Regions from separate parts of the Carnobacterium sp. FSL W8-0810 genome, predicted to be linked through region 1. Evidence: a T-box and tRNA genes for the amino acid it is inferred to sense, from the RefSeq annotation. Region 1 holds a T-box; the other holds one or more tRNA genes.
The links. A T-box is a leader RNA that pairs with one kind of tRNA and senses whether it is charged. The one in region 1 lies ahead of NST49_RS10730 (valine--tRNA ligase), so its partner is inferred to be a tRNA-Val.
Positions count from the first base shown of each region.

Region 2: it encodes a tRNA-Val, which carries the amino acid that the T-box ahead of NST49_RS10730 (valine--tRNA ligase) is inferred to sense. The anticodon was not compared.

Region 1 covers NZ_JBBOWO010000001.1:2,218,376-2,227,465, reverse strand. Annotated here, with positions in the region: gene thiI (tRNA uracil 4-sulfurtransferase ThiI) at 1-677, shown strand, start outside; gene NST49_RS10745 (amidohydrolase) at 765-2,360, shown strand; gene NST49_RS10740 (redox-sensing transcriptional repressor Rex) at 2,527-3,186, shown strand; gene tpx (thiol peroxidase) at 3,313-3,804, shown strand; T-box leader at 3,857-4,093, shown strand; gene NST49_RS10730 (valine--tRNA ligase) at 4,167-6,812, shown strand; gene NST49_RS10725 (bifunctional folylpolyglutamate synthase/dihydrofolate synthase) at 7,009-8,313, shown strand; gene NST49_RS10720 (HAD family hydrolase) at 8,332-9,000, shown strand; gene radC (RadC family protein) at 9,065-9,090, shown strand, end outside.
Region 2 covers NZ_JBBOWO010000001.1:587,881-596,970, forward strand. Annotated here, with positions in the region: gene mnmE (tRNA uridine-5-carboxymethylaminomethyl(34) synthesis GTPase MnmE) at 1-1,047, shown strand, start outside; gene mnmG (tRNA uridine-5-carboxymethylaminomethyl(34) synthesis enzyme MnmG) at 1,249-3,138, shown strand; tRNA gene NST49_RS02865 (tRNA-Val) at 3,348-3,420, shown strand; gene NST49_RS02870 (PTS transporter subunit IIC) at 3,505-4,521, opposite strand; gene rsmG (16S rRNA (guanine(527)-N(7))-methyltransferase RsmG) at 5,039-5,755, shown strand; gene noc (nucleoid occlusion protein) at 5,866-6,735, shown strand; gene NST49_RS02885 (ParA family protein) at 6,888-7,649, shown strand; gene NST49_RS02890 (ParB/RepB/Spo0J family partition protein) at 7,642-8,532, shown strand; gene NST49_RS02895 (DUF951 domain-containing protein) at 8,551-8,745, shown strand; gene ychF (redox-regulated ATPase YchF) at 8,786-9,090, shown strand, end outside.

The DNA.
Region 1 (9,090 bases):
TGTTGATGTTATCTGGAGGAATCGATTCACCAGTAGCTGGCTATTTGACTATGAAACGCGGCGTAACTGTTGAAGCTGTTCATTTCCACAGCCCGCCATATACTAGTCCGCGTGCTCTTCAAAAAGCGAAAGATCTAGCTGCTAAATTAGCTGCTTTTTCAGGCAGTGTTCAATTTATCGAAGTACCTTTTACTGAAATCCAAGAAGAAATAAAGAAAATTGTTCCAGAAGGCTATTTAATGACGGTTACACGTCGGTTGATGATGAGATTGACTGATCGTATACGTGAAGAACGAAAAGGTTTAGCGATCATCAATGGAGAATCATTAGGGCAAGTAGCTTCACAAACATTGCACAGCATGATAGCTATTAATGATGTAACAGCAACGCCTATTATTCGACCAGTTGTTTCAATGGATAAAAATGAAATTATTGAGATTGCTCAAAAAATTGATACATTTGAATTATCTATTCAACCATTTGAAGACTGCTGTACCATTTTTGCTCCACCAGCACCTAAAACACAACCTAAGTTGGAAAAAGCTCGTGAATACGAAAGCCGACTTGATGTTGAGGGATTAATAGAAAGAGCCATGAATGGTTTAGTAATTACTAAAATCACAGTGGGAGATACGTTAGAAGCACAGCAAAAAGCTGACTTTTCAAGTTTGTTATAAAAGTGTTTGTACTTTGAAAAGACTAATACACAACTTGTGGTTAGTCTTTTTTTCTATAAAAGCATATAAAAGACAGGAGGATGTAAAGTGAAGTTATGGAAAAAAGGTATTTTTTTTACAATGGAAAGAGAAAACGACACAGTTTCAGCCGTTATAACTGATGGGGAATTTATTGTAGCTACGGGCGAAGAAGAAGAATTGAGAAACCAATATCATTTAGAAATAACCGAGGAAATTGATTTAAAAGGGGAGATAGTATTTCCAGGTTTTGTAGATAGTCATTTACATTTATTATGGTATGGACAAAGTCTTGCTCGGTTAAATTTAAATCAAGCAAAAAGTAAGCAAGAAAGTTTGCGTAAGATACGAGAAAAAATTAACCAACTATCACCTGAAGAATGGTTGTTTGTTGAAGGATACAATGAAAATGAATGGCAAGATGATTCGACACCTATTACAAAAACAGAGTTGGACACTCTTACGACACAACACCCCTTGTTGGTTCGTCGAATTGATTATCATAATGTAGTCATTAATACTGCATTGATCGACAAAATTGGTCTTAAAGATGGACAAATTTATGATGGTGGTGGAGAGATACAATTAGATCTTGATGGAAATCTAACAGGAATTTTAAAAGATGAAGCGACAAATTTAGCTATAAATGCTTTTCCGGCTGCTACATCCGAAGAGCAAGAAAAGTATTTAGAATTAGCTATTGAGGATTTGTGGTCAAAAGGAGTAACTGGCGGACATTCTGAAGATTTGCATTACTTTAATGGTTTTGAAGGAACATTGCAGACGTACCACGATGTAATTGAAGGAAAAGAGATGCTCTTTCGTGTTCATTTATTGATTCATCATGAAGAACTCCATGCGTATAATCGTTCTAATGGAATCTTTTTAGATGGCAATCCTTATATCGAATTAGGCGCAATGAAAATCTTTTATGATGGAACAGTTGGTTCGCAAACAGCATTGATGAGTCAACCTTATGCCGGAACAAATCATTACGGCCTTCAAGTTCAAAAGGATGAGGTTTTTTTAAACTTAATAAAAGCAGCTCGTAAAGCGAAGTTGCCAGTAGCTATTCATATATTAGGAGATAGAGCTTTCGGAAAAGTAATTGAAACACTCAATGAATACCCTCCATTACCGGGTCAACTTGACCGTATGATTCACACTCCATGGCTAAATGAAGAATTACTAAAGAAAGCTAAAAGTTTACCATTAGTTTTTGACCTACAGCCTCAATTTATGAGTAGTGACTTGCCTTGGGCATTAGATGTTTTAGGCGAGAACCATCCGCCTTTGGTATTTGCTTGGAAGAGTATAAAGGAATCCGGTTTTCCGGTTGCAGGCGGCAGTGATGCGCCAGTTGAAATCCCAAACCCTTTTTATGGCATCCATGCAGCTGTTACTAGGACTGTGAGAGAAGGTAAAACAGCTGAACGTTATTTTCCTGAAGAAGAACTTTCTGTATATGAAGCAATTTCTTTGTACACCACTGGAAGTGCAATTGCTGGCTACAAAGAAGATTCTAGAGGAAAAATAAAACCTGGCTATATAAGTGATTTTACTATTCTAAAACAAAATCCTTTTAAAGTGAAACCAGAATATTTAAGTAAAGTGGAAGTTTCAAAAACAGTGATTAATGGAAAAATTGTTTACCAAAAAAAATAAAGTAGGCTTTAAAATTGAATACAAAGAAAAAGAAGATGAAGTTCAAATACGTATCTTCTTTTTTTGTTCAATATAATTGTGATTAATATCACAATTATATTGAGTTAAGGATAAAAAGATGATATGATAATAAAGAAATTAAAGCTTGGGAGGCAGAAATGTGGAGATGAATACGAAGATACATCAAATTCCGAATGCAACAGCACAAAGATTACCCATTTATTACCGTTCATTAAAAAAGTTAAATGAATCTGGTGTAGAGCGTGTTAAATCAAAAGAATTAAGCCAGATGACACAGATTCCTTCTGCAACGATCCGACGTGATTTTTCTCATTTTGGTGAATTAGGCAGAAGTGGATACGGCTATGAAGTTACTTATGTAACGGAAGTTTTTCGTGAGTTATTAAATGTGAATAATATCATTAACGTTGTACTTGTTGGAGCAGGAAACCTTGGGAAAGCGATATTAAGAAATAATTTTAAAAAAGAAAAAAATATCACCATCAAAGGTGCTTTTGATATTGAGTCAAGTTATTTTGGAAAGGAAATTTCAGGAGTGCCAATTTTGCCTATGGAACAGATGAAGAATTTTATTATAAAAGAACAAATTCGTACAGCCATTTGTGCCGTACCTAGTGAAGTGTCTCAAAAAGTAGTGGAACAATTAATTGATGCAGGTATCACTTCTATTTTAAACTTTGCCCCAGGTAGAATAAGAGTGCCGGATAATATTCAAATGAAGTATATTGATTTTTCTAGCGAAATTTTTACTATGGTTTATCAAAATGAAGCTCTTTATCCAGCCAGTTTAGGTGAAGAAGAGTAGGATTACAGGTAAAAAAAGTAAGCTAGCGTAATTTGCCGGGGCATTTGTTTTGTGCTGGAATGTTGCTTTAAAAAAGGATTCTTCGTATACTATTTTAAGAGGAAGCATAGAATAGGGAGTGTTCATATGGAAATAACGAAAAAAGGTACACCGTATAAGTTAAAAGGGATCCAACCAAAAGTTGGAGATAAAGCACCTGATTTTAAAGTTGAAAATTTAGCAGATGAACTAGTTAAATTAAGTGACTTTTCTGGAAAAGTTGTGTTAATCAGTGTAATCCCGGATATCGATACGCGAGTATGTGCGTTGCAAGCTAAAGAGTTTAATAAAATTGCCAGCGAACTAGATGGTGTCCAGTTGATCACTATTTCTAATAACTCGAAAGAAGAACAAGCTGAATGGTGTGCTGGAAAAGATATCTCAATGGAAATGCTGCATGACAGTAACTTGGAATTTGGGGAGGCCTATGGTTTGGTTATGGAAGAGCTTGAAAAGTTAGCTCGTTCAGTTTTTGTGATCAACCCTAGAGGTGAGATCGTTTATCAAGAGATCGTTCCTGAAATGTCTAGTGAGCCAGATTATGATCAAGCTATCAAAGCGACAAGAGCTGCACGTTGATTAAAAAAGATGCATATTGAAAAGTAGCATTTTTAATGCTACTATATAAAAATAAAAGGCAATGAACAAGAGGAGTAATTTTATTTGCTGACTTTGAGAGAATAGAACAGATGCTGAGAGTTCTTAGTCACAGTAAAATGAAGGTAGCTTGGGAGCTGACAAAGTGAAAGTAAAGTAACTTTGTTCGGAGTAACGATCCGTTAAAAATGGAACTAAGAGGTATACTTTTGAAGATAGCAGAAGTATGCAATATAGGTGGTACCGCGAGTGAACAGCATTCGTCCTAATAATAATTTATTATTAGGATGGATGCTTTTTTTGTTTTTCAGATTTATTAAGTGATATTGTAAAGGAGAGATAAAATGACAGATGAATTGAAAATGTCTACTAAATATCAACCAAATGAAGTAGAAGCTGGTCGTTATGAAAAATGGGTAGAAAAAGGACTATTTAAACCAAGTGGAGATAAAACGAAAGAAGCTTATTCTGTTGTTATTCCGCCTCCCAATGTAACAGGGAAATTGCATTTAGGTCATGCTTGGGATACGACTCTGCAAGATATTATCGTTAGACAAAAAAGAATGCAAGGATACGATACATTATGGTTGCCGGGAATGGATCATGCTGGAATCGCAACTCAAGCAAAAGTAGAAGCAAAACTTGCTGAGGATGGAATTTCACGCTATGATCTTGGACGCGATAAATTTATTGATACGGTATGGGATTGGAAAGAGGAATACGCAAGTGTGATTCGTGAGCAATGGGCAAAAGTGGGTATTTCAGTTGATTATAGCCGTGAACGTTTTACATTAGATGAAGGATTATCTGAAGCGGTTCGTAAAGTATTTGTAACAATGTACAATAAAAAATTGATTTACCGTGGAGAATACATTATCAACTGGGACCCAAAAGCTAAAACGGCTTTATCAGATATTGAAGTGATCCATAAAGATGTTGAAGGTGCTTTTTATCATATGAGTTATCCTTTAACAGATGGTAGTGGAGTAGTTGAAATCGCTACGACGCGACCTGAAACGATGTTGGGTGATACAGCGATTGCAGTTCATCCTGAAGATGAACGGTACCAACATTTAATTGGTAAAACAGTTATGTTGCCACTAATGAATCGTGAAATTCCGATTGTTGCAGATGACTACGTTGAGATGGATTTTGGTACGGGTGTAGTGAAAATTACTCCTGCTCATGATCCTAATGACTTTGAAGTTGGGAAACGCCATGACTTGCCGCAGATCAATGTGATGAACGATGATGGTTCAATGAATGAACTAGCTGGTAAATATGAAGCGATGGACCGTTTTGAAGCTCGTAAAGCTGTTATAAAAGATTTAGAAGCAGAAGGACGACTTATCAAAATTGAAAAAATGATACACAGTGTTGGTCATTCAGAGCGTACAGGCGTTGTAGTAGAACCAAGATTATCTACACAATGGTTTGTAAATATGGCTCCATTGGCTAAAGAAGCTATTGAAAGCCAAGGCACAGAAGAGAAAGTGAACTTTGTGCCAGAACGTTTTGAAAATACGTATATGCGTTGGATGGAAAATGTTCATGATTGGGTAATTTCACGTCAATTATGGTGGGGTCACCGTATCCCAGCTTGGTACCATAAAACAAGTGGTGAACTATACGTAGGAATGGAAGCTCCTGAAGATAGCGAAAACTGGGTGCAAGATCCAGATGTTTTGGACACTTGGTTTAGTTCAGCATTATGGCCGTTTTCTACAATGGGATGGCCTGATGAAGAATCTGAAGATTTTAAACGTTATTTCCCTACAAACACACTTGTAACGGGATACGACATTATTTTCTTCTGGGTTAGCCGTATGATGTTCCAAAGTCTAGAATTCACTGGGAAACGTCCTTTCAACAACGTGTTGATTCATGGTCTTATCCGTGATACTGAAGGTCGGAAAATGAGTAAATCTCTAGGTAACGGAATTGACCCAATGGATGTTATTGAAAAATACGGAGCTGATGCACTACGTTGGTTCTTGTCAAACGGTTCTGCTCCAGGGCAAGATGTTCGTTTCAGCTATGACAAAATGGATGCTGCTTGGAATTTTATTAATAAAATTTGGAACGCTAGTCGTTTTGCCTTGATGAATATGGAAAACTTTACTGTCGATCAAATTGATTTATCAGGTGAAAAAACAGTTGCTGACCGTTGGATTTTGACAAAATTAAATGAAACAGTTGAAAAAGTAACAGACTTATTTGAACGGTTTGAATTTGGTGAAGCAGGCCGTCATTTGTACCACTTTATCTGGGATGATTTTTGTGACTGGTACATCGAAATGAGTAAAGAAGTATTGTTTGGAGAAGATGAAAAAGCGAAACAAATGACCAGAAGTATTTTAGCTTATGTATTGGATCAAACATTACGTTTATTGCACCCAATTATGCCTTTTGTTACAGAAGAGATCTGGGAAAATATTCCTCATGAAGGGGAATCATTGGTAGTAGCGGATTACCCAGTTGTACACCCTGAATTATCTGATGAAGCAGCAACTAAAGGTATGGATGTGCTGATGGAACTGATTCGTTCGGTCCGTAATAGTCGTTCTGAAGTAAATACACCGCTGTCTAAAAAAATCGAATTATTGATCAAAACAAATGATCAAACCATTGAACAATTTTTGAAAGACAATACTTCTTATATTGAACGATTCTGTAATCCTGAAACATTGACGATTTCAAGTGATATAGAAGCTCCTGAAACAGCTATGGCTTCTGTGATTACAGGTGCTGAAATCTACTTGCCGTTGGCTGGTCTGATCAACTTGGAAGAAGAAATCACTCGTCTTGAAAAAGAATTAGACAAGTGGAGTAAAGAAGTTAAACGGGTTGAAGGGAAATTAGCAAACAAAAGATTTGTAGAAAATGCTCCTGATGCAGTAGTTGAAGCTGAAAAGGCTAAACAAGTCGATTATCTTGAAAAACAAGTTGCAGTAACAGAACGTATAAAAGTATTGAAAGATCAACTTTAATTTTTTTTAGAGCTATATAACTTTAAAGCGAGTAAAACCTAAGATGATTCTTAGCTTTTGCTCGCTTTATTATTGGGCAGCAATTGAAAAAACAGAATCGAAATTTAAATGAGCCCCTTTATTTTCATGGTTGAAATGACTAAGGTAGTTTATAATTAAATAATATAGGGAATAGAAAAATAGGTGGAGGTAAATGATGTTCACTACGTATGAAGAAGCACTAAACTGGATTCATGCAACTAGAACTTTTGGGAAGAAGCCAGGATTAAAACGAATGGAATGGATGTTAAGTCAAGTAAATCATCCCGAAAGAAAATTTAAATCAATACACATTGCAGGAACAAACGGAAAAGGTTCTACACTAGCTTTCTTAAGAAACATGTTGGAAGCAAATGGACAAATAGTTGGAACGTATACATCTCCATATATAGAAACGTTTAATGAACGTATCAGTGTAAATGGAGAACCTTTACCAGATAATGAAATTTTACGTTTAGCTAATAGTGTTTACCCACTTGCAAAAGGATTAGAAAAAACAGCATTAGGCGGGCCTAGCGAATTTGAAATTATAACGATGATGATGTTGATTTACTTTGGTGAAGGACGAGCAGATGTAGTTCTTGTAGAAGTGGGAATAGGGGGATTAGTTGATTCAACAAATGTCATTACCCCCATTGTTTCGGTCATTACTACGATCGGTATGGATCACATGCAGTTGCTTGGCGATACATTGCCTGAAATTGCTTTAAATAAAGCTGGCATTATTAAAGTTGGTGTTCCAGTGGTGACGGGAAAAATTAAGGATGAGGCTTTAAAAGTAATAGAAAGAAAAGCCGAAGAGCAGAATAGTTTATTATTAAAGTATGACCAAGATTTTTTTGTTACAAAATGGCAAACATTGCCTACATGGGGAGAACAATTTGTATTTGAAGATGATTTTATCCGGCTTAGTCCTATACAAATTGGAATGTTAGGCTATCATCAAGTAGAAAATGCTGCTGTAGCGATTGAAGCGCTAAGAGTTTATAGTCATGAAACAGGATTAGCAGTGAATCATGAAAAGATACTCAGCGGCTTGAAACAAACTTTTTGGCCTGGCAGAATGGAAAAAATAAATGATCAACCGCTTCTTGTGTTAGATGGTGCTCATAATGAACATGCAATGGATACGTTAGCGAAAACGATAAAAAAGAATTTTGCTCAACAAGATATTTATATCATTATGGCTGTTATGCAGGATAAAAATAGCCAAGAGATGATTGATATATTGGAGACTATACCTAATAGTTACTTGATTCTTACAAGCTTTGATTATCCTAGAGCAGCTACACCGGAAGAGTTAAAAAAATTAACAGTGAGAAATGGAATCGTGATCGATCATTGGCAAGAAGCACTAGTAGCCTCCATTAACGAATCGGATGGGAACGGTGTAGTGATCGTAACAGGTTCTTTATATTTTATCTCTGAAGTTAGAGAATTTTTTAAAGCAGCAAATAGATAATTGAAGTGGGGGAGAAGTATGCATAAAGTAGAAGCAGTCATTTTTGATATGGATGGATTGATGTTTGATACAGAAACGCTATATTATGAGGCGAATCGAACAGTAGCAAAGAAAGTAGGGTTGGAATATACTTGGGAGTTTCACGAGAAGTATATTGGGGTTTCTGATGAGGATTTTCATAAAGAACTTTATTTACACTATGAAAATAAACAAGAACAAGTTGAGTCTCTAATCCATAAAGGTGGACAAGCGTTATTGGAGTATGTAGAAGACAATGGTTTGCGTAAGAAAAAAGGATTAATTGAATTATTGGATTATTTGGATAGTAAAAAGATAAAGAAAATAGTTGCTTCAAGTAGTATAAGATCAACTGTCTCTTTGTTTTTAGAAAAAGAGCAACTTACTAGTTATTTTGATGTGATTATAGGTGGAGATGAAGTATCAAAGGCAAAACCTAGTCCTGAAATATACGAAAAAGCTTGGTTAAAGACGGCTGTTTCAAAAGAAAACACTCTTGTTTTAGAAGATTCGCTTAATGGCATCCGTGCAAGTCACGAAGCTGGGGTCCCAGTGATCATGATACCAGACTTAATAAAACCAACTAATGAGGCCAAAGAAAAAACAGTAGCTATTTTTGATGATTTACTAGAAGTTAAAAGGTTTATCGAACAGCAAAATCAACACTAAAAAAATAAAATCGGATCCTCCATTTTCACGGATAGTACTAGTGTGAAAAAGGGAGGATCTCTTTATGACTATAAAAACTATGAATTTAAT
Region 2 (9,090 bases), 1.6 Mb from region 1:
CCCGGTGAATTTACTAAACGGGCTTTCTTAAATGGACGAATTGATTTGTCTCAAGCAGAAGCAGTAATGGATTTGATACGTGCTAAAACAGATAGAGCTATGCATGTTGCGTTGAAGCAATTAGATGGGAACTTATCTCATTTGATTCGTAACTTACGTGTAGAAATATTAGATACCTTAGCTCAAGTAGAAGTAAATATTGATTATCCTGAATACGATGATGTTGAAGAAATGACGTCAAAATTATTGATTGAAAAAGCTAAAATAGTTAAAGCATCCATTCAACAATTATTGGAAACCGCTAGTCAAGGAAAGATTTTAAGAGAAGGATTGGCAACAGCAATTATTGGGCGGCCAAATGTTGGTAAATCTAGCTTATTAAATTATCTGTTAGATGAAGAGAAAGCTATTGTTACCGATATTGCCGGTACAACCCGAGATGTGATTGAAGAATATATCAGTGTTAGAGGCGTTCCGTTAAAACTTGTAGACACAGCAGGTATTCGTGAAACAGAAGATATTATTGAACGAATTGGTGTAGAACGAAGCCGCCAAGCCTTAAGTGATGCAGATCTAGTTTTATTAGTCTTTAATCAAAGTGAACCTTTAACAATAGAAGATAAAGCTTTAATTGAAGCAACGAATCACCATAATCGTATTGTTATTTTAAATAAAATCGATTTACCAAATAAATTAGATTTAAATGAATTAGAACAGTTAGTAGAACCAGAAAGTATTGTGAAAACCTCTATTTTATCTAAATCTGGTGTAGATGTTTTAGAAAAGAAAATAGCAGACCTCTTCTTTACAGGCCAAACAGGTGAGCGAGACGCTACTTATGTCTCTAATGTGCGTCATATCGCTTTATTAAACGATGCAGAAGCTGCATTAGATGAGGTTATCAGCGGAGTAGAAATGGGCATGCCAGTTGATTTGATTCAAATAGATATGACACGTTGTTGGGATCTATTAGGTGAAATCACAGGAGACAGCGTCCAAGATGAACTCCTAACTCAATTATTCAGCCAATTCTGTCTAGGAAAATAAGGATGTGGAGTGTCTCGTTTATCCTCGACAAGAAAACAGGAAAAATTCGTAGGGGTTTTTTCCCCCGAAGAAGTTTTATCTTTTTCTCGAGAGGATGAGACACGCAGCTCAACTAAAAGTCACTCAACTCAATGAATAAAACAAAAAATAAATTCGACATAAATAAACAAAGAGAAAGATACGAAAGAAAGGACTGTTTAAATGAATCATTACGAAGCTGGAGATTTTGATGTCATCGTTGTTGGTGCAGGTCATGCTGGATCAGAAGCAGCATTAGCCGCAGCAAGAATGGGAAGCCAAACGCTTTTAATTACCATTAATCTAGATATGGTTGCTTTTATGCCATGCAACCCATCAATCGGAGGTCCTGCTAAAGGAGTAGTAGTTCGAGAAATCGACGCTCTTGGCGGTGAAATGGGACGTAATATCGATAAAACGTATATCCAAATGAGAATGCTAAATACGGGTAAAGGACCCGCAGTTAGAGCTTTACGCGCTCAAGCGGATAAATTTATGTATGCAAATGAAATGAAAAAAACTATTGAAGAAACTAAAAACCTTGTTTTAAGACAAGGAATTGCTGAAGAATTGATTATTGAAGATGGTATTTGTAAAGGAATCATTACAAATACTGGTGCTATTTATCGTTCTAAGGCTGTTATTTTAACTGCAGGTACATCTTCACGTGGCCAAATCATTATCGGCGAACTGAAATATTCTTCTGGTCCAAACAATTCACAACCGTCTATTAAACTATCAGAAAGTTTATTAGAAAATGGATTTGAATTAAATCGTTTTAAAACTGGGACTCCTCCTAGAGTTAAATCCTCAACGATTGATTATAGCGTTACTGAAGAACAACCTGGGGATGAAAAACCAAATCATTTTAGTTACGAAACGCCAAACAGTGCTTATTTAAAAGATCAATTATCATGCTGGTTAACGTACACGAATGAATCAACTCATCAAAAAATCCAAGACAACTTGCATCGTGCACCGATGTTTACCGGGATTGTTGAAGGAGTAGGAGCTCGTTACTGCCCGTCTATTGAAGACAAAGTGGTTCGTTTTAGCGACAAGCCAAGACATCAATTGTTTTTAGAACCTGAAGGACGCGACACAGAAGAAGTCTATGTCCAAGGTTTATCAACATCACTTCCAGAAGATGTTCAACAAGAGATTCTGCACTCCATTGAAGGATTAGAGAATGCTGAAATGATGCGTACAGGTTACGCAATTGAATATGATGTGGTTACGCCGCATCAATTGCGTCCCTCTTTAGAAACAAAAGTAGTTGAAAATCTATTCACTGCTGGACAAATGAATGGAACTTCTGGTTATGAAGAAGCTGCTGGACAAGGAATTATGGCTGGTATCAATGCAGCACTTAAAGTTCAAGGAAAAGAACCCTTTGTTATGAAACGTAGTGAAGGATATATCGGAGTTATGATTGATGATTTAGTGACTAAAGGAACGAATGAACCTTATCGTTTATTGACGTCTCGTGCAGAGTACCGGTTGCTTTTACGTCATGATAATGCAGATTTTAGATTAACTGAAATAGGGCATCAAATTGGATTGATTTCACAAGAACGTTACAATACATTCTTAGTGAAAAAAGCTCAGCTTGAAGGAGAACTAGAACGTTTAGGCTCTATTCGTTTGAAACCAACTACTGAGATTCAAACTTATTTAACTGAAAAAAATCAAGCGCCTTTGAAAGATGGTATTTTAGCTAAAGACTTCCTACGTCGTCCGGAAGTGTCTTACCAAGACCTTTTAGCATTTGTTCCTCGTGATTATGAACTGCCAATAGCTGTAGAAGAGCAAGTAGAAATTCAAGTGAAATACGAAGGATACATCGCTAAAGCTTCTCAAAAAGTGGATAAATTAAAACGTATGGAAAATAAACGTATACCGGAAAATATTGATTATGCTGCTATCAATGGTATCGCTACAGAGGCAAAGGAAAAGCTGATTAAAATTCAGCCTGAAACAATTGCCCAAGCTAGCCGTATTAGTGGTGTGAATCCAGCAGATATTTCGATTTTAATGGTTTATGTAGAACAAGGGAAAATAGCTAAAGTTTAATTTTTTAAGTAGCTATAAAAATGAAAAATAGCCTTACAATTAAGCAACATCTTAATTGTAAGGCTATTTTTGTATATATAATTAGTCGTGTTTTTCTATTAGTATTTCCTGGGAAATATAAATTCATAAAAATTGTTTTTGTAAATCTATATTTACGGAATGAATTATTTGAGGTATATTTATTAAAGATTGGTGTAGAAGTAAATAAAGGTTCCTTAGCTCAGTTGGGAGAGCACTACCTCGACAAGGTAGGGGTCGCTGGTTCGAGCCCAGTAGGGACCATCAAAAAAAGAGAGGAAAATCTGTAAAGGATTTTTCTCTCTTTTTACTTTTCATTGAGATGCAAATTTAGTAGTATCCATCAGATTATTCTACTACTAAAGCCATATCTCCTTTACGTAACCAACTAGCTTTTTCTAATACTTTATTCACTACTATAGTAATCGCGATAGGGACCAAACATGCAGTAATGATATAAATAGCAAAAGATCCGCTTCCTTGAGACACAAAAATGTTTAATGGAGCAATCAAAGAACAAAAACCTAATCCTCCTAAAGCACTCGGAGCTGTAAATCCTAGAGCAACAGTTGAAATAGGCGCAGCTACTGCAGCAGCAAGAGTGGGACCAATCAAAATTCGAGGGTTTTTAACAATATTTGGCAATTGTACTTTTGGCGTACAAACAAATTGGGCTAAGAATCCACCAAGGTTATTTTGACGCATAGAGACAAATGAAAAACCAATATACATACTAGTTGTTCCCACCAGCATAGCTGCACTTGAAACCGGATCAAGATTTAATGCGATAGCAATGGCAGCTGAAGAAGCTGGAGACATCAACACTAAGCCACCGACAACTGAAATAACAGCTGCACCAATAACCGGAGAATCAGCAACTGAAGCAGAGATAAAAGCACTAACGATATTTAAGAATGGAGCGATAACAAGATTTAAGTAATAACCAGCTATACCACCAGCTAAGACTGCAGTAATAGGAATAGCCATCATGTCTAATGGAGTTTTCCCTGAAATACGTTTTCCAACAAAAGTAGCGATCGTTGCGGCAATTAGACAGCCAATCGGTTCACCAGTGGCAATAGTGATCATGCCATCCGCGGTCGTTTGAATAGCTCCAGCACCGATTGCTCCAGCAGCCATAGCACTAAAGATCGTAAGAGTATTTCCACCCAACATAACTGCAATACCAGCACCAATTGCAGGAGCCATCAACATTTTAACAGCTGTTCCGATAATAACTAAAATAGTAAGGCCAGTCATGTTTCCGATTGTTTCTAATAGTAGACCGATCCCAATCGTTACAAAAATAGCATTTGCGATCCCTGATGATGCTTTATACATTCGATCTAATAGATAAGTTTTCATTTTTCCAGCCTCCATAGTTTAGTTTTAATAGTCGTCTAACATTTTTTCTCTTACAAAACAACCAAACAAAAAAGACAAGCCTTTGTATACAGGCTTGTCTCATCTAACCGATGATTGAGCCCGAGTACGCAAACGAGGACTCAACTAAATGAATAGTTCGAATCCTTTGCTAAATTAATAAGTTAATAATGACTAAAGAACCGTTCAATTGAGAACGAGTGTTGAATGAATTAAAAGTTGTAGTTTTCATATTGAACATCTCCTTTTCATAATTGTTTTCTGACTATTTCCAATATTCTAACAACCTTACGCGAGGATGTCAACGGATTTTATCATTTATTTCTAATTTTTTTTAACGTATTCTCATTTAATGTTTATTTTTTTTAAAAGTTTATCTATTTAAGGAGCTTAAAAAGTGCGGTAAAGCATTGCACTTCTAGCCAATTTGTTATACAGTTAAAAAGATGGATTTGTGAAACATAAAAGTGTTTCACGATAGTAAAAAGGAGTTGAGTTAATGAATCCTGAAGAGTTTAAAAAAGCCCTTGAAGATAAGGGAATGACGGTTACTGAGAAGCAAATGGAACAATTTGATCAATACCTTAAACTACTACAAGAATGGAATGAAAAAATTAATTTAACTGCAATCACGCAAAAAGAAGAAGTGTATTTAAAACACTTTTATGATTCTATTACAGCTGGTTTGTATGTGGATTTTAAGAATGGGGTCCAAAGCCTATGCGATGTAGGTGCAGGTGCCGGGTTTCCAAGCATCCCCCTAAAGATTATGTTTCCTCAATTAGAAGTCACAATAGTAGATTCATTAAATAAAAGAATTCAATTTTTAACTTTATTAGCAGAAACACTAGGATTAGAAGGGGTTCACTTCTACCATGATCGAGCAGAAACATTTGGACAAAATAAACAATTTCGTGAATCATTTGATTTTGTAACAGCTAGAGCAGTAGCTCGTATGAGCGTGTTAGCTGAACTGTGCTTACCTTTAACTAAAAAAGGCGGATTATTTATTGCGCTTAAAGCAAGCAATACAAAAGAAGAAATGGACGAAGGACAAAAAGCCATTGCTACACTAGGCGGGAAATTTCGTGAAGAATTTGTATTTGAACTTCCACATGAAGCTGGAGAACGTCACATTGTATTAATTGACAAAAAGAAAGAAACACCTAAAAAGTATCCTAGAAAACCGGGAACACCAAATAAGAATCCACTATAGTAGAAACCGATAACTATCAGAGCGTTTCTATTCGGATTCAACTACTCAATAAGAACGTTTTTTGATACAATAGAATCAAAGGACTTAGAGGACTGAGGGAGAGAAAAAGAATGGCGTTGTCTGATTTATTTGGTTCAGGAAAAGCTAAAAAGAAAACTGAGAATGAAGAGGATACTCTGTTAGAGGAATTAAAAAACCAAAAACGAGTTCAACAGATTGCTGTTGAAAAGATTGTTCCTAATCGTTTTCAGCCAAGAAAAGTATTTGATGAAGAAAAATTAGATGAATTAGCTCGTACGATTCACATTCATGGTTTGATTCAACCCATTATTCTTAGGAAATATGAAGAAGACAAGTATGAAATCATTGCAGGAGAAAGACGTTTTCGCGCAATGCAAAAATTGACATGGACAGAAGTACCTGCAATTGTCCAAGAAATGTCAGATAATGAAACGGCTTCTGTAGCGTTGATTGAAAATTTGCAAAGGGAAGAATTGACTGCTATTGAAGAAGCTGAGGCTTATCAGGGGTTAATGGCTTTAAATGAATTGACGCAAGAAGCACTAGCGCAACGCATTGGTAAAAGCCAATCGTTCATAGCAAATAAATTGAGGTTGCTAAGACTAGCGGAGCCTTTAAAAGAAGCATTACTTAATAGAAAAATAACTGAGCGACATGGGCGCAGTATGTTAGCTCTATCGCATGAGGAACAAATTGCCCTATTAAGTAGTATTGTTGAAAAAAAATTAACGGTTAAAGAAACAGAACGTTTAGTAAAACAACAGTTGGCTGAGAAGAACAAGTCTCAAGAACAGCCTAAAAAACGTATCAGAAAAATCTCGAAAGATCTTCGTTTAGCTTTAAATACCATTAACAAGTCAGTTGATTTGATTAAGGAAACCGGTATGCCTTTAGAAGCAAAAGAAGAAGATCTAGGAGATGTTTACCGAATCACAATTGAAATCAAGAAAGATAAATAAATAAAGAGCGATAAATGAAACATTCATTTTGAACAAATGCGTAGGAGAAAAAATACGCATAGTGTAATTTTTCTCCTATTTTTTGTATGTTGTCGGTAAATGGACGTCAAGAAAATTAGTACAGGATACTAAAGACAGATGGAGGAAAAAGGATGGCACGAATTATATCAGTCGCAAATCAAAAAGGCGGAGTTGGGAAAACAACTACGACAGTCAACTTAGGTGCTTGTTTAGCTTATTTTGGAAAGAAAATTTTATTGGTTGATATTGATGCACAAGGAAATGCAACAAGTGGTTTAGGTGTACGAAAGTCAGATGTTGAAAAAGATATTTACGATATTCTAGTCAACGAAACACTAGTTAAGGAAGTAGTTCTGCCTTCTTCAAGAGAAAACTTATGGGTCGTTCCAGCTACTATCCAATTAGCGGGTGCAGAAATTGAATTAACTTCGCAAATGGCTAGAGAGTCTAGATTGAAACAAGCTTTAGAAAAAGTAAGAGATGACTATGATTATATTTTGATCGACTGCCCGCCATCATTAGGTCATTTGACCATTAATGCTTTTACTGCAAGTGACTCTATTTTGATTCCAGTTCAATGTGAGTATTACGCTTTAGAAGGATTGAGCCAATTGCTGAATACCGTTCGATTGGTTCAAAAACACTTTAATCCTGAATTGAAAATTGAAGGTGTCTTACTTACAATGTTAGATGCACGTACAAATTTAGGTTATGAAGTAGTCGATGAAGTAAAAAAATACTTCCGTGAAAGAGTTTATAAGACGATCATTCCACGGAATATTCGATTATCTGAAGCGCCAAGTCATGGATTGTCTATTATTGATTACGATGCACGTTCTAGAGGAGCAGAGGTTTATCTTGAATTAGCAAAGGAAGTGCTGGCAAATGGCTAACAAAAATAGCAAAGGGTTAGGAAGAGGAATCGACGCTCTTTTTGGAGACTATGCTGAATTGTCTAATATCGATGCTGCAAATGAACAAGTTCAACAAATACCATTAACGGATATCAGACCTAATCCTTACCAACCGAGAAAAACATTTGATGAAACGGCTTTAAATGAGCTAGCAGAATCCATTAGAATATCGGGAGTTTTTCAACCTATTATTCTTCGTGAGTCAAAAATCAAAGGATATGAGATTATAGCTGGAGAACGCCGTTTCAGAGCATCTAAATTGGCCGGAAAAGAAACGATCCCCGCTATTATTCGTGAATTTGATGAAGAGAAGATGATGGAAGTTGCTGTTTTAGAAAATCTCCAACGAGAAGATCTAACATCATTAGAAGAAGCAGAAGCTTACGAAATGATGATGAAAAAATTGAAATTAACGCAAGAAGAAGTGGCTACACGTTTAGGAAAAAGTCGCCCTTATATTGCGAACTATTTACGTTTGTTAGGTTTACCAGATGCTGTCAAAGAAATGCTTCAAAATGAGGATATCTCAATGGGGCAAGCAAGAACTTTGTTAGGATTGAAAGAAAAAAAACAAATTTCTAAATTAGCTAAACGAGTAGTCAGAGAACACTTAACAGTTCGTCAGTTGGAACAATTAGTGACTAAGATGAATCAACCTAAGGAAGAAGCAGAACAGCTTACAAAAAATAACAAAAAACCTTATTATATTCGTGAGAGTGAAGAACGGTTAATGGATAAATTTGGAACAAGTGTGTCTATTAACGAAAAGAATCAAAAAGGGAAAATTGAAATTGAATATCTTTCTACAGAAGATTTAACGCGCATCTTAGATATTCTTGAGATTCAATTTGATGATGAATAACGCTTAGGGAGAATGATGATGGAAAAAAATTATGCTTTGAATGATATTGTTGAAATGAAGAAACCTCATCCTTGTGGGGAAAATCGTTGGCAAATCATTAGAATGGGTATGGATATTCGAGTTAAGTGTACAAAATGTGGCCATATGGTCATGATGCCAAGAAGAGATTTTGAAAAGAAAATGAAAAAAGTTTTAGAGATAGCAGAAAAATAATTAAAAAAGAAACTATTAAAAAGGAAGAGTGAATTTAATCATGCCATTAACAGCCGGAATCGTAGGTTTACCTAATGTAGGTAAATCAACATTATTTAACGCCATTACAAAAGCAGGAGCAGAAGCTGCTAACTATCCATTTGCAACCATTGATCCAAATGTAGGAGTTGTAGAAGTTCCTGATTACCGTTTAACTCGTTTAACAGAATTAGTTTCTCCAAAGAAGACCGTTCCAACGACTTTTGAATTTACAGATATTGCTGGAATTGTAAAAGGAGCAAGTAAAGGTGAAGGTCTTGGAAACAAGTTTTTGGCTAATATTCGCCAAGTAGATGCAATTTGTCA